DNA from 2 places in the Micromonospora sp. NPDC050276 genome. Region 2 is predicted to be linked to the other one. Evidence: predicted binding sites of a transcription regulator. Region 2 holds the regulator's gene; the other holds the start of a gene.
The links. The regulator HrcA, encoded in region 2, represses chaperone genes, less so after heat shock. The targets are predictions, from matches to a motif close to GGTTNGCACNCTCNNNNNGAGNGTGCNAACC.

Region 1 (7,649 bases), on a different contig from region 2:
TCTCCGGCTTGTCCGCGACAACGGCCTCGGTGGTGAGGAAGAGCGCCGCGATGGAAGCGGCGTTCTGCAGCGCCGAACGCGTCACCTTGGCCGGGTCGATGATGCCCGCGGCCAGCAGGTCGACGTACTCGCCGTTGGCGGCGTTGAGACCGTGACCCGCTTCGAGGTTACGGACCTTCTCCACCACGACGCCGCCCTCAAGGCCGGCGTTGACGGCGATCTGCCGCAGCGGGGCGTCCAGCGCGACCTTGACGATGTTCGCACCGGTCGCCTCGTCGCCGACCAGGTCGAGCTTGTCGAAGGCGGTCTTGCCGGCCTGCACCAGCGCGACGCCACCACCCGGGACGATGCCCTCCTCGACGGCGGCCTTCGCGTTGCGAACGGCGTCCTCGATGCGGTGCTTGCGCTCCTTGAGCTCGACCTCGGTGGCCGCGCCGACCTTGATCACCGCAACGCCGCCGGCCAGCTTGGCCAGCCGCTCCTGCAGCTTCTCCCGGTCGTAGTCGGAGTCGCTCTTGTCGATCTCGGCCCGGATCTGGTTGACCCGGCCCTGGATCTGCTCGGCGTCACCGGCACCGTCGACGATGGTGGTCTCGTCCTTGGTCACCACGACCTTGCGGGCGCGGCCCAGCATGTCGAGGCTGGCGGCGTCGAGCTTGAGGCCGACCTCCTCGCTGATGACCTGGCCACCGGCGAGGATGGCGATGTCGGTCAGCATGGCCTTGCGGCGGTCACCGAAGCCCGGCGCCTTGACGGCGACCGACTTGAAGGTGCCACGGACCTTGTTGACCACCAGGGTGGCCAGGGCCTCGCCCTCCAGGTCCTCGGCGATGATCAGCAGCGGCTTGCCCGACTGCATGACCTTCTCCAGGATCGGGAGCAGGTCCTTCACCGACGAGATCTTGCTGTTGGCGATCAGGATGTACGGGTCGTCGAAGACGGCCTCCATACGCTCCGGGTCGGTCATGAAGTAGGCCGAGATGTAGCCCTTGTCGAAGCGCATACCCTCGGTGAGCTCCAGCTCCAGCCCGAAGGTGTTGCTCTCCTCGACGGTGATGACGCCTTCCTTGCCGACCTTGTCCATCGCCTCGGCGATGATCTCGCCGACGGTGCTGTCGCCAGCGGAGATGGAGGCGGTGGAGGCGATCTGCTCCTTGGTCTCGACGTCCTTGGCGAGCTTGGACAGCTCCTCCGAGACGCTCGCGACCGCAGCCTCGATGCCCCGCTTCAGGGCCATCGGGTTGGCGCCAGCGGCCACGTTGCGCAGGCCCTCGCGAACCAGGGCCTGGGCCAGGACGGTCGCCGTCGTCGTGCCGTCACCGGCAACGTCGTCGGTCTTCTTGGCGACCTCCTTGACCAGCTCAGCGCCGATCTTCTCGTACGGGTCCTCGAGCTCGATCTCCTTGGCGATGCTCACACCATCGTTGGTGATGGTGGGGGCACCCCACTTCTTCTCGAGCACGACGTTGCGGCCCTTGGGGCCGAGGGTCACCTTTACGGCGTCGGCGAGCTGGTTCATGCCCCGCTCGAGGCCGCGGCGCGCCTCTTCGTCGAACGCGATCATCTTGGCCATACGGCGTTGTCCTCCTGGACACTCACGGGCCACCCGAGATGTGTGCCCCCGGATGGGCCGCCTGGTGTACGCACCTTGGGACGTCGCCACCTGGCGACGACGACGTCCTTCGGCCGGGCCGGATAGCCCGCGACGACCGGCCATGTGCCGCCCCGGCGTCTCCACGCCGATGCAACCTGGCCCCACCGTCCCGACCATTGGCACTCACGGTATGCGAGTGCCAATGACTTGTTTAGCACTCTCCCCTGCCGAGTGCAAGCACGATGCTGCCGCTCAGCCGAGTTCCGCAGCCAGTCCAGCGCTGTTCACCGGTGCCTCATGGGCCCGCTGCTCGGTGTACGTCACCAGCAGACCGATCATCTGGGCGAGATGGGCGGGCAGCGCCAGCACGGCGGTGATCCCGATCACCACCACCGCCCCGACGGCGGTGCCCGGCGACGCCAGCGGATCCGTACCGAGCGCGGAGGTACCCACTCCCTCCAGACCAGCGGGGATCAGGGTGCCGACGATCACCGCGAGGGCCACCAGGGCCACTCGACCGAGCAGCAGGCCGAGCCGGTCGTGGAACATCCGGAACGATCGACCGATCGGGTTGTGGCGTTCGAAGAGGTAGACCGGGCCGGCCATGCTCAGCGCGAAGGCCAGGTAGATGCCGGGCAGCACGCAGAAGCAGAACCCGACGCCGATGAGCACGCTGATCAGCAGGGTCCAGCCCCACAGCCCGAGCGCCCGACGCAGGCCGTAGCGCAGCGCCGACTCCAGGCTGGCTGGCTGACCGGCGGCCTGTTGGGAGATCACCCAGGTGCCAGCGGCCCACCCGACGGCCTGCACCAAACCGACCAACAGGCTGCCACCGACCAACACCACCAGGAGACTCAGCAACTCGGCGGCGAAGTTGTCCGGCAGCGCGGCGGTCGGATTCGACTCGGCCTGGGCAGCCCAGTTGGCCGACGGGTCGACGCCGAGGGAGATCACCGAGAGCACCGCCGCGGGCAGCACCTGGGTGAGCAGCATGATGGGTACCAATTGCCGCCACCCGCGGCGCAGCGCTCCCGCGCACCGGTTGAACCAGCCACCGAGACCGGCGCCCGGCGGCGTGACCAGGGGGTCGTTCGGGTCGTAGCCGTAACCCGACGGGTACCAGCCGACCGGCGCCCCCGGATACCACGGCTGCCCGCCATAGGGTCCCGCTCCCGGCGGGTAGCCACCGGTGGGCGGGAACACCCACCCCTGCGACGGCGGGGTCGCACCCCAGGTGCCCTGCGCGGGATCCCAGCCCGGCGGCGGGCCAGCCGGAGGCAGACCTGGCTGCCAGCCGGGCGGCGGGCCAGGCGGTGGGCCAGGCTGCGGGCCGGCAGGGCTGGAACCGCCAGCGGGCGAGGACGGGTCGGACGGGCCCGGCTCTCCCGGCCCGGAGGGCGGAGTGGGCGGGGGCGGCTGGTCAGTCATGAACGCTCCTCGGCATTGGCTGGAACGGTTCACGATCTTCCCGGCTGCGCGGCTCTGCCGCAGCCCCGACTCGCGGGGGCCGACCGGTCAGGAATCTCAGCCGATGACGCGTACGTGCTCCGCCTGCGGGCCCTTCTGACCCTGGGCGACCTCGAACTCCACCCGCTGACCGTCGTCCAGCGCCTTGTAACCGTCCATCTCGATCGCGGAGAAGTGGACGAACACGTCCTGACCGCCGTCGACGGCGATGAAGCCGTAGCCCTTTTCGGCGTTGAACCACTTCACGGTGCCCTGTGCCACGGTGCACTTCCCTCACTCTGCGCGGTGTTGCCTGACCCGGCGCACGGCGCAGCCGGGCGCCTCGGACCACCGACTCAGCGATCGATGACCGCCATTGAAGCAGGTGACCGAAATCGCACGCTACACGAGCAGTGACAGCCGCGCACGGCCACAAATCGGACACACGTCGGGGCTGCCCGTGGCGTCCATCCCCTGTGGTAGGCATGCGGGCATGACCACCGACACCGGCTCACCCGCCCTACGGCGCGCGGAGATCCGCCGGGTCCGGCCGGCGGACGCCGCTCGGATGCGGGCGCTTCGCCTGGAGATGCTCGCCGACGCGCCGTTGGCCTTCCTGGAGACCCTGGCGGACGCGGCAGCCCGACCGCACAACGAGTTCGCCGCCCGGGTCGCGTACACCTCAGCCGGCTCCCACAACGCGCAGTTCGTCGCCGACCCGGGCGGCCGGCTGGTCGGGCACGCCGGGGGCACGACCGCCCCCAACGAACCCGGGCTGACCGTGATCTACGCCGTGTACGTCACGCCGACCTGGCGGGGCAGCGGGCTGCTCGGCGAGCTGATCGATGAGGTGGCCGCCTGGTCGCGGGCCTGCGGCCGACCGGAGCTGCTGCTGGAGGTGGTGGTCGGCAACGACCGGGCCTACCGCGCCTACCAGCGCCTGGGCTTCAAAGACACCGGCGTACGGGTCCCGCACCCCACCATCCCAGCCCTGACCGAGCTACAAATGCGCCGACCAGCCTGACCCCAACCCCCACCTGACCCCGTTGATCAAGAGGTTTGCGTCAGAACAAGCACCAATGTTGACGCAAACCTCTTGATCACCGCCAAGAGGCGACCAGCGTGCCCACGGCGGGCTGCCCGGGGTAACCCCAACCGCAACCACAGATCAGACGTGCCGCCGAGACTGCACGATCCGGAACCGGTTGGCCACGTACGCCCCGTCCGTCAACGCCGAGTTGGCCGCCGCGTTCGCCCCGCTGCCGTGGAAGTCGGAGAACGCCGCCGACTGGTTGACGAAGACCCCACCGGTGAGGTTGCAGGACAGGTGCACCCCGACCTCGACCGCCGCCGCTTCGGCGGCGTCCAGCACCGCCTCGTCCGTCGAGTAGACCCCGGCGGTGAGCGCGCCCTTCTCGCCGACCGTCCGGCGGAGCAGTTCCAGGCTGTGCGCCGTCGAGTCGGTGGCGATCGCGAACGAGATCGGTCCGAACCACTCCCGGCCGTACGTCTCCGCGTCGTCCGCGGTCAGCTTCACGATCGTCGGGGTACGCACCACCGCGTCGGCGTACGACGGGTGGGCCACCGCCCGCGACTCCAGCACCGGCTCGCCGACCTTGGTGACCTCGGCCAGCCGCTCCAGCACCCCGCCGTTGACGATGGCGCCGGTCAGCTCCACGCCCCGGGCCGGGTCCGCGGTGAGCTTGCCGACCGCTGCGGCGATCCCGCCGGCCACCTGGTCGAAGCTCTTGTGCCCCTGGTCGGTCTCGATGCCCCCGCTGGGAATGAGGATGTTCTGCGAGGTGGTGCACATCTGCCCGCTGTAGAGGGTCAGCGTGAAACCGAGGTTGCGGCACATGCCGGCGAAGTCGTCGGTGGAGTCGATGACGACGGTGTTCAGGCCGGCCTTCTCGGTGTAGACCGATGCCTGCCGGGCGTGCGTCTCCAACCAGTCGCCGTATTCGGTGGAGCCGGTGAAGTCGACGATCTTGACGGAGCGGTGCAGGGCCAGGTCGCTGGCGAGCTTCTCGCCGGGCGCCTCGGCGGCCAGCATGATCAGGTTCGGGTCGAAGCCGGCCTCGACGAGGACCTCCCGGGCGTACTTCACGGTGATGGCCAGCGGCAGCACCGCGCGCGGGTGCGGCTTGACGATCACCGGGTTGCCGGTGACCAGCGAGGCGAACAGCCCGGGGTACGAGTTCCAGGTCGGGAAGGTGTTGCAGCCGATCACCAGCGCCACCCCACGCGGCACCACGTGGAACGTCTTGGTCATCCGCAGCGGGTCGCCCTTGCCGGCGGCCTTCTCCCAGCCCGCCGTGCCCGGGTGCCGGGTCATCTCGGCGTACGCGTAAGCCAGCGCCTCCAGCGCCCGGTCCAGCGCGTGCGCGCCACCGGCCTGGAAGGCCATCACGAACGCCTGCCCGCTGGTGAACTGCACCGCGTTGGCCAGCTCGAAGATGTGCTTGTGCAGCCGGTCGAGGATCTCCAGGCAGACGCCCACCCGGGCCTGCGGGCCGGCATCGCGCCACGCCGGCAGCGCGGCGGAGGCGGCGCTGACCAACTCGCCGGGGCTGGCGTGCGGGTAACGCACGGCCAGCTCCACCCCGAACGGGCTCGTCTCGGTGGCGACCCGAGCGCCCGCGCCGGGCTGGTCGAGCGGGAAGTCTCCACCGAGGTACGCCTCAAAGGCGGCCTTGCCGTCGGCGGCGGCGGTCTCGCCGTACACGCGGGGGCTGGGAGATTCTGGGTAGGCGGACCAGTAGCCCCGCTCCGTGATCGCGGTCAGCGCACGGTTGAGGGTGTCGGCGTGCCTGTCGTACAGGGGATGCGGGGTCTCCGTCATGCCCGCCATCATGCCGCAGTCGGGTTCGGGTGCAGAAGCGCCAATGACCGACAGCACCGGGGTTGCCCACGGCAGCAGCGGGTAACCGCGGGCCTTCCGGCCAGGAAAGCCGGCCACGGGAGGGCTGCGGGTGAGGATCACCGAGATCCGGGTGCACGGGGTCGCCGACAAGGGGCCCGAGACGATCCTCGACCGACCGATCGTCGCGCGGGTCGCGGGAGACGACAACGCGGGCTTCTACCGGCCGCGGCCCGGCTACGGTGCCCCCGCGGACCGCGACGGGGTCACGCTTGAGGCGTACCGCTGGAGCCGGCTGACCGGCGGCACCGCGACCCGGACGTTCTCCCTGGTCCTGCTCCTGCCGTTCATGCTCAGCAACATCGCGGTCTGGATGCTGCCGGTCACCGGTCGCGGCGGCCGTGCCGCGCGGGCGCTGTGCCGGCTGCTGGCCGCGACGATGACCGCGATGTACGTCCTCACCACCGTCGGGGTGTCCCTCGACCTGATCGCCTGGCAGTGCGCGGCCTACCCAAGGTGTCTGGAGGGGCGGCGGGAGATCTCCTGGCTGGGGGGTGTGCCGCCCGGGCAGCGGCTGGCGCTGCTGGCCGTACCGCCGATCATCGTGATCGCCCTGATCTGGCGGCTCGGTGCCCGGACCTGGCAGCTCCCCGAGGACAGCGACCAGGTGCCCGGGGTGGGTGCGGACCGGCTCGACGCGCCCGCCTTCTGGGACACCCGCTCGCTGCTGCGCCGCCTGCGCTCGATTCACGTCGCGGTGGCGCTGGGCACGCTCAACATCACTCTGCTGCTGGCTCTGGCACCGCACGACGCCACCCTGCCCGGCTGGCTGCTGCTGGCCGCGGACGTCGCGCTGCTCGCCGGCGCGCTGGTGCTGCTCTGCCGACCGGCGATTGAGCGACGCGGGAAGCAGGACCAGCGAAGTTCGCGGACGATCCGTTGGGCGGCCGTTGCGCTCACCGCACTGACCCTGGGGTACGCGTTGGTGCCACGGCCGCCGTGGAGGGCCGAGGGGATGTTGCCGGGGTACGAGACGCTCGCCGCCGGCCTGTTCGCCGGGCAGGTAGTGCTGCTCGCGATGCTCGGCCTGGTGGTCGTGGTCCAGCGCCGTTCCCTTCCCCGTCCCCTCTTCCTGCTGGCCGGGCTGGGCGCGCCGGTGCTGACAACCGTCGCGATCGGGCTGGGCGTCGCCTACGACTCGGGCCTGACCTACGGGCTTGCCGAGTATCTGGACCGTGGTTCCAGCCCGACGCCGGCACGGCCGCCACCGCCCGGTGCGCCGCCGCTGTCGCCACCGGTCGCCTACCGCTGGGTCACCCTCGGTTTCTCCCTGGCCGTGCTGCTGGTGCTCGTGACGGCCCTGCTCATACCCCGGATCGGCCATGCTCGTCGCCGCCGGGGGGCCGAGGAACTGGTCCGGCGGGACTACCCGGAAGCCTCCCGGGCGGCCCCCGAACGGGTCCGGGCCGTCCGCGACGCGATCGTGCGTGCCGGGCTGGCGGATCGGCTCGGGCCGCTGCTCGCCGCCGCGTACGTGATGTTGGCACTGCTCACCCTCGCGGCGGCCGGGCTCTCGGTGATCGGTCCCGGCCCGGGGGCGCTCGCGCTGCGAATGGGCGGCGAACCGCTGGCCCGTCCGGTGGTCTTCGTGACCGACCTGGGCGGCCTGCTGATCGGGCTGTTCGCCCTGGTCCTCGCCGTGATGGGACTGGTCGCCTACCGATCCGGCGCGATCCGGCTGGTCGGGGT
Region 2 (7,649 bases):
TCTCCCGAACCACGCGCAGGCCGCTGCTCGTCCCGCCGGGAAGGTCCACCTGGGTGATGTCACCGGTCACGACGATCTTGGAATTGAAGCCGAGTCGGGTGAGGAACATCTTCATCTGCTCGGGCGTCGTGTTCTGCGCCTCGTCCAGGATGATGAACGCGTCAGAGAGCGTACGGCCCCGCATGTAGGCCAGCGGGGCGACCTCGATCGTCCCTTGGGCCATCAGCTTCGGGATCGTCTCCGGGTCGAGCATCTCATGCAGCGCGTCGTAGAGCGGGCGCAGGTACGGGTCGATCTTCTCGTTCAGCGTGCCGGGCAGGAAGCCCAGCCGCTCGCCCGCCTCGACCGCCGGCCGGGTGAGGATGATCCGGTTGACCTGCTTGGCCTGCAACGCCTGGACGGCCTTCGCCATCGCCAGGTAGGTCTTTCCGGTGCCGGCCGGGCCGATGCCGAAGACGATGGTGTGGGTGTCGATCGCGTCGACGTACTTCTTCTGCCCGAGCGTCTTGGGGCGGATGGTGCGCCCGCGCCGGGAGAGGATGTTGAGCGTCAGGACCTCGGCGGGCCGCTCGGCGCTGCCCTCCTCGAGCATGCCGACGGTACGCCGGACGGCGTCAGTGGTCAGGGTCTCGCCTTTCTCGATGAGTTCGAGGAGCTCGCTGAAGACCCGCTCGGCAAGGGCGTTGTCCGCGGGGTCACCGGTGATGGTGATCTCGTTGCCGCGGACGTGCACGTCACTGTTGACCGAGCGTTCGACGAGTCGAAGGATCTCGTCGCCTGCGCCGAGCAGATTGACCATGATCTTCGGGTCGGGCACGGTGATCCTGGTCTGCACCCGGGGCGGGCCGGGAGGTGGGGTGCCGGTCATAGGTCGGGCCGAAGGGCCCTGCGCCACCTGCTCTCGATCTCGGCGCCGGCCTGCTGGCCTGGCGTGCGGACGTTACACCCATCGTATCGGTTCAACGCGGGCCGCATCGCGCCCATTTCCGCTGGCCGCGATCAACTCCCGACCCGGAAGTCGTACCGGTCGAAGGTCTCCTGGTGACGGGTGAACCGGTAGGTCGCCCAGTGCATTCGGACCACCGCGCCGGCCTCGTCGCGGGTCAGCCGCAGCAGCTCACCGACCTCCCGACCGGAGACCGTGCGGAACACGTCCGGCTGGTCCGCCAGTGGGGTGAAGATCGCCGGAGGTCGTCCGGCCGGGTCGGCGACCCCGCGCGCCCGCAGGGTGCCGTCGTGCCAGGAGAAGACGTACTCGGACCCTTCCCCCCACCAGCGGCCGAGCGCACCCCGCAGGGCCGCCGGCGCGGGTGGGCCGGGTCGCCAGGGCTCGATCTCGGCCGGGTCGTGCTCGACCGCTGCGGCGAGCAGCCGGTGCGGCAGGTCGAACACCTCGGTCGCCGTGCCGGACGAGCCGAGCACCGCGGCGCCCATCGCGCCGGCCGTGCCGTCGCCGCCCCGGCGGCCGTACACCCCGGCGAGGAAGCCGGGCATCGCCCCGTCGTGCCCCACGTGCATCACCCGCTCCCCCTGCGGGATCAGGATCAGCCCGAGCCCGAAGCCCGCGCCCCAGAGCGTCTCGTCGGTGGTGGTCAGCGGCCAGCGCATCTCGTCGAGGGTGGCCGGGGCGAGCACCGCGCCGGCCGGGTCCAACGCCGCCGGGTCGGCCAGGAACGCCGCCCAGCGGGCCATGTCGATCGCGGTGCTCCAGAGCTGGGCGGCCGGACCGACCGCGCCGAAGTCGGTCGGCGGTTCCGGGTGCGCCTCGTCGGAGTACGCGTCGACCAGGAAACCGGTGGCCGCCGTCGGCCGGGGGGTCACGGTGGTGTCGGTCAGCCCCAGCGGTGTCAGGATCCGCTCGGTGAGCGCCTGCGCCCAGCTCACCCCCCGCAGCCGGGCGACGAGTTGACCGAGGACGGCCAGGCCCAGGTTGGAGTAGTGGAACCGGCGGCCGGTCGGCAGCACCCGCTCGGCCCGGTCCAGCTCCGCGACCAGTTGCTCGGCGTCCGGCGCGCGCAGGCTGTCCCAGACATCGCCGAACGGCTCACGTTGCAGGCCACCGGTGTGCGACAGCAACCGGCGTACGGTCAGCTCGCCGTGTGCCGGGAGGTCCAGGTGCCGGCCCACCGGGTCGTCCAGGTCCAGCAACCCGTCGTCGCGGCACTGCAGGACCAGCACCGCGGTGAACGTCTTGGTGACCGAGCCGATCCGGAACTGGGTGTCCGACCCCAGCGGGCTGTCGGTGCCGGTCGCACCGACGGTGCAGCTCCAGAGCGGCCGGTCGGCCCGGTGCAGCGCCACCGACACCGCCGGTACCCGGGCCTCGGCCTGTACCCGCCGGACCAACCGGCCCAGGTGCTCAGCCACCCGGGTGTCGGGCGCCGGACCCGTGGTCACGCCAGGTTCCGGGCGAGCATCGGGCCCAGCGGCGCGCCACCGAGCAGATGCGCGTGCACGTGGAACACCTCCTGCCCGCCGTACGCGCCGGTGTTGAACATCAGCCGGAAGCCGTCGCCGAGCAGGCCCTCGTCCTCGGCCACGGCGGCGGACGTCGCCAGCACGTCGGCGGCCAGCGCCGGGTCACCCTGGGCGAGCGTGGCAACGTCGGCGTAGTGCTCCTTCGGAATGACCAGGACGTGCACCGGCGCCTTCGGGTCGATGTCGCGAAAGGCGAGCGTGGTGTCGGTCTCCCGGACCACGGTGGCCGGGATCTCCCCGGCGGCGATGCGGCAGAACAGGCAGTCGGATCCCATCGGGGCAGTGTAAGGAGTAACGGGCCGGGGGCGCTCCGGCCCAGCATGCGCCGCCGGCCTGTTCGCCCGGGAGGTACGGCTGAGGCAGGATGGCCGGCATGACGAATCGGGCGGTACTCGTGACCGGGGCCTCGCGCGGGATCGGCCGGGCGGTGGCGAAGGCGTTCGCGGCCGGCGGCGACCGGGTCGCCCTTCACCACCGAGACTCCGCCGACGCGGCCGAGCAGGTGCGCGAGAAGCTCCCTGGCAGCGGGCACGTGGTGGTCCGCGCCGACCTCACCGACCCGGACGCGGTCCGGGACATGGTCGACCGGGCCGCCGAGCTGCTCGGCGGGCTGGACGTGCTGGTCAACAACGCCGGGACGTACGGCGACCGGGACGACCCGCACCCGATCTTCGGCACCTCCTACGAACAGTGGCAGCAGCGCTGGCGGCAGGTGCTGGAGACCAACCTGACCGGCGCCGGCAACGTCATCTGGTGTGCCGCCCAGCACATGCGGGAACGCGGCGGGCGGATCGTCAACGTCTCGTCCCGGGGCGCGTTCCGTGGCGAGCCGCACCAGCCGGCGTACGGCGCCAGCAAGGCGGGACTGAACGCGCTGGGCCAGTCCCTCGCGGTGGCACTCGCGCCGTACGGCATCGCGGTGGCCACCGTCGCACCGGGCTTCGTGGCGACCGACATGGTCACCGAGTACCTGCGCGGTGAGGAGGGCGCGGCCATCCGGGCGCAGAGCCCGTTCGACCGGGTGGGCAAACCGGAGGAGATCGCCGCCGCCGTGCACTGGCTGGCCTCGCCGCAGGCCGAGTGGGCCTCCGGTACGATCGTCGACCTCAACGGCGCCTCCTACCTACGCAGCTGACCGCCCGTTCCGACAAGATCTTGGAAGAAAAAGGCCCTTCCCGGGGCGCATTCCTTCCAAGATCTCGCTGAGGATGCGCGTTGCCGCGCTACCAGCGGCCCAGTCGGGTGGCGAGCACCGCGAGGGCCGCCACCCCGGCGGTGGAGGTGCGCAGCACGGCCGGCCCGAGGCGTACGGGTCGACCACCGGCCTCCTGGAAGGCGGTCAGCTCGGCCGGGGCGATGCCACCCTCCGGGCCGACCACCAGGACGATCTCCCCAACGGACGGCAGCTCGGCGGTGGTCAGCCGCTCCTGCGCCTCCTCGTGCAGCACGAAGGCGGCGGCGGCACCGGCGATCCGGCGGGCCACCGTGGCGGTGGACTCGTCCGGCGCGCCGGCCACCACCGGCAGCCACGGCCGGCGGGCCTGCTTGGCCGCCTCCCGGGCGGTGGCCACCCACTTCTCCCGGGCCCGTACGCCCCGGTCGCCGCGCCACTGGGTCACCGAACGCGATGCCGCCCAGGGCACGATCTCGTCCACCCCGACCTCGGTCATCGCCTGCACGGCCAACTCGCCCCGATCACCCTTGGCGATGCCCTGCACGGTGACGATCCGGGGTACGGGCGCGTCCGCGTACCCCCGGGAGGTGATGCTGACCTCCAGGCTGCCCCGGCCGACGGCGGTGACCACGGCGGCGGCCGTGCCGCCCCGGCCGTCGGCGAGCAGCAGCTCCTCGCCGACGCGCAACCGCTGCACGGTGGCGGCGTGGTGCCCCTCCGGGCCGTCCAGGGTCAGCGCGTCGCCGGTGGGCAGCGCCTCGACCAGGAACAGCGGCGCGGACACCTCAGGCGTGCCCGTTGAACGCGTCGCGCATCCGGGAGAAGAAGCCGCCCTGCTTGGACAGCTCGGCGACCTCCTCACCGCGGGTCTTGGCGAAGTCGCGCAGCATCTTCTCCTGGTCCGGGTCGAGCTTGGTCGGCGTGCGCACGTCCAGGTGCACGTAGAGGTCGCCACGGCCGGTGCCGCGCAGGTGCGGCACACCCCGGGCGCGCAGCCGCAGCGTGCTGGCCGGCTGGGTGCCGGCCTTGACGTCGACCGTCTCCTCGCTGTCCAGCGTCTTGATGGTGAGGCGGGTGCCCAGCGCCGCCGCCGTCATCGGCACGGTGACCCGGCAGTGCAGGTCGTCGCCCTTGCGGGAGTACACGTCGTGCGGGCGCTCGTGGATCTCCACGTAGAGGTCGCCGGCGGTGCCGCCACCCGGGCCGACCTCACCCTGCTGGGCCAGCCGGATCCGCATGCCGTCCTCGACGCCGGCTGGGATCTTGACGGTCAGCGAGCGGCGGGTACGCACCCGGCCGTCGCCGGCGCAGGTGGGGCAGGGGTGCGGGATGGTGGTGCCGTAGCCCTGGCACACCGTGCACGGCCGGGCGGAGACCACCTGGCCGAGGAAGGTGCGCTGCACCGACTGCACCTCGCCCCGACCGCCGCACGCCTCGCAGGTGGCCAGGTGCGTGCCGGCGGCCGTGCCGGCACCGGAGCAGGTGGTGCAGAGCACCGCAGTGTCGACCGTGATCGGCGCCTCGACGCCGAACGCCGTCTCGTGCAGGTCGAGCTCGAGACGCAGGATCGCGTCGGCGCCCGGCCGGGTACGCGGACGTGGGCCACGGGCGCCACCGCCCGCTCCGCCGAAGAACGCGTCCATGATGTCCTGGAAGCCGACGAACGGCCCGGCCCCGCCGGGACCCCCCGGCCCGCCGGCGCCACCGCCACCCGGGGCGAGCGGGTCGCCACCCAGGTCGACGATCTGCCGCTTCCGGTCGTCCGAGAGGACCTCGTACGCGGCGTTGATGTCCTTGAACTTCTCCTGAGCCTCCGGGTCCGGATTGACGTCCGGGTGGAACTGGCGCGCCAGCTTGCGGTAGGCGCGCTTGATCTCGTCATCGGAGGCTTCCCGGCTCACACCGAGAATGCCGTAGTAGTCCCTGGCCACTGCGTTCCGTGTCCTCATGTTCGTCTCGCGTTGCGCCGGTCGGCGGCCGCAGCCGGCCGCATCGGCCCTGACCAATCAGTTCTGGGCCAGCAACTCGCCCACGTAGCGTGCCACGGCGCGCACCGTGGCGATGTTGCCGGGGTAGTCCATCCGGGTCGGCCCCAGCACCCCCAGGCCGCCCACGATGGTGGCGCCCGGGCCGTAGCCGGTGCTGACCACCGAGGCGGCGCGCAGGTTGTCGAACTCGTTCTCGTCGCCGATCAGCACCCGGGTCGTGCTCGGCTCGGTCTCACCGATGAGCTTGAGCAGCACGACCTCCTCCTCCAGCGCCTCGAGGATCGGCCGTAGCGAGCCTTGGAAGTCGAGCAGGCCGCCCCGGGTGAGGTTCGCGGTGCCGGCGAGGGCGATTCGCTCCTCGTGCCGCTCGACAAGCGTCTCCAGCAGGACGGTGGCGAGCGTGGTCATGGTCGGACGCAGCTCGGGCGGCGCCTCCTCGACCAGCGCCTGCACCAGCGGTGGCGTCTCGGACAATCGGGCGTTGGCGAGCTTCTCGTTGATCAGTCGGCGCAGGTCGGTGACGTTGTCGGCGGACACCGGCCCGGGCAGCTCCACGAGCCGCTGCTCCACCCGCCCGGTGTCGGCGATCATAACGAGCATCAGCCGGGTGGTGGAGATCGGCACCAGCTCCAGGTGACGCACCGAGGAGCGGGCCAGGCTCGGGTACTGCACGACCGCGACCTGCCGGGTCAGCTGCGCGAGCAGCCGGACCGTGCGGTGCACCACGTCGTCGAGGTCGACCGCGCCGACCAGGAAGCGCTCGATGGCGCGGCGCTCGGCCGGGCTGAGCGGCTTGACCCGGGACAACCGGTCGACGAAGAGGCGGTAGCCGCGATCGGTGGGCACCCGGCCGGCGCTGGTGTGCGGCTGCCGGATGTAGCCTTCCTCCTCCAGCACGGCCATGTCGTTGCGGACCGTGGCCGGGGAGACCCCGAGCTGGTGCCGCTCGACCAGCGCCTTGCTGCCGACCGGCTCCTGGGTGGAGACGTAGTCCTCGACGATGGCGCGGAGCACGGCGAGTTTCCGGTCGTCGAGACCCATCCTCCGCACCTCCTGTCGCACGTCGGCCGCCGGCACCGTAGGCCGACCAGACCGTCCTGGCACTCGACTGTAACGAGTGCCAGTCTACGTCGGCGGGCCCGCCGACGCGATGATCAACGGCCACCCGTCGGTGCGGCCCGCGCCACCCCGCTGGGCCGATCGGCCCGCATCGCCGGGCGGTATCGCTCTGGTGCGGCGTTGCCACCGGCCCCTACCGTGACATCCATGACTGAACCTCCTCGCCCTCCCGGCTCGGGTGACCCCGGCAACTACCCGCCGGAGCCGACCTCGCCGGGCCCATCCCCGTCGGCCGAGCCGCCCACCGCACCACTGTCCGGGGCACCCGGCCCGGCCGGCTATCCCCCGCCCGGTGGCTATCCGCCGCCCACCGGTGACCAACCGCCGTCAGGCGGCTACCCTCCGGCAGGCGGCTATCCCCCGCCCGGGGGCTATCCCCCGGCCGGCGGCTACCCGACCGGTGGGGCGTACGGCGGCCCCGGCGGCGGCTACGCCAACAACGAGGACAAGACCTGGGCGCTGGTCGCGCACTTCGGCGGCGCCGTCGGCGCGCTGGTCAGCTTCGGTCCGCTGGGCTTCGTCGCCCCGCTCATCGCCTACCTGGCCCGCGGCCAGCAGTCGCCGACCGTCCGGGCGCACGCCCTGGCCGCCCTGAACTTCCAGATCCTCTGGTCGATCATCGCGTTCGTGCTGCTCTTCGTGAGCTGGTGCCTGCTCTTCCTGCCCAGCATCGCCGTCGTGGTGATCCAGATCCTGTTCGGGATCATCGCCGGCATGAAGGCCAACGAGGGCACCCCGTACCGCTATCCGATGACGGCGAACTTCATCAAGTGACCCGGGCCGGCCGCTCTCCCGGCCGGTCCGGAGCACCGCTGCCCTCGCCCGGGGGCAGCGGTCCTGCTCAGGGCAGCAGGTCGCGCACCACCGCGTCGGCGAGCAGCCGGCCGCGC

Region 1: the regulator HrcA is predicted to act here: its motif matches at 1,769-1,799, upstream of groL (chaperonin GroEL).

What each region holds. Positions count from the first base shown of each region.
Region 1 is NZ_JBITJA010000012.1:70,124-77,772, reverse strand. It holds gene groL (chaperonin GroEL) at 1-1,573, opposite strand, end outside; gene ACIBF8_RS24450 (hypothetical protein) at 1,847-3,022, opposite strand; gene ACIBF8_RS24445 (cold-shock protein) at 3,119-3,322, opposite strand; gene ACIBF8_RS24440 (GNAT family N-acetyltransferase) at 3,534-4,064, shown strand; gene paaN (phenylacetic acid degradation protein PaaN) at 4,209-5,882, opposite strand; gene ACIBF8_RS24430 (hypothetical protein) at 6,013-7,649, shown strand, end outside.
Region 2 is NZ_JBITJA010000021.1:7,696-15,344, forward strand. It holds gene ACIBF8_RS29465 (PhoH family protein) at 1-868, opposite strand, end outside; gene ACIBF8_RS29470 (serine hydrolase domain-containing protein) at 1,000-2,397, opposite strand; gene ACIBF8_RS29475 (histidine triad nucleotide-binding protein) at 2,394-2,753, opposite strand; gene ACIBF8_RS29480 (SDR family NAD(P)-dependent oxidoreductase) at 2,852-3,613, shown strand; gene ACIBF8_RS29485 (16S rRNA (uracil(1498)-N(3))-methyltransferase) at 3,702-4,436, opposite strand; gene dnaJ (molecular chaperone DnaJ) at 4,438-5,583, opposite strand; gene hrcA (heat-inducible transcriptional repressor HrcA) at 5,659-6,681, opposite strand; gene ACIBF8_RS29500 (DUF4870 domain-containing protein) at 6,907-7,533, shown strand; gene hemW (radical SAM family heme chaperone HemW) at 7,601-7,649, opposite strand, start outside.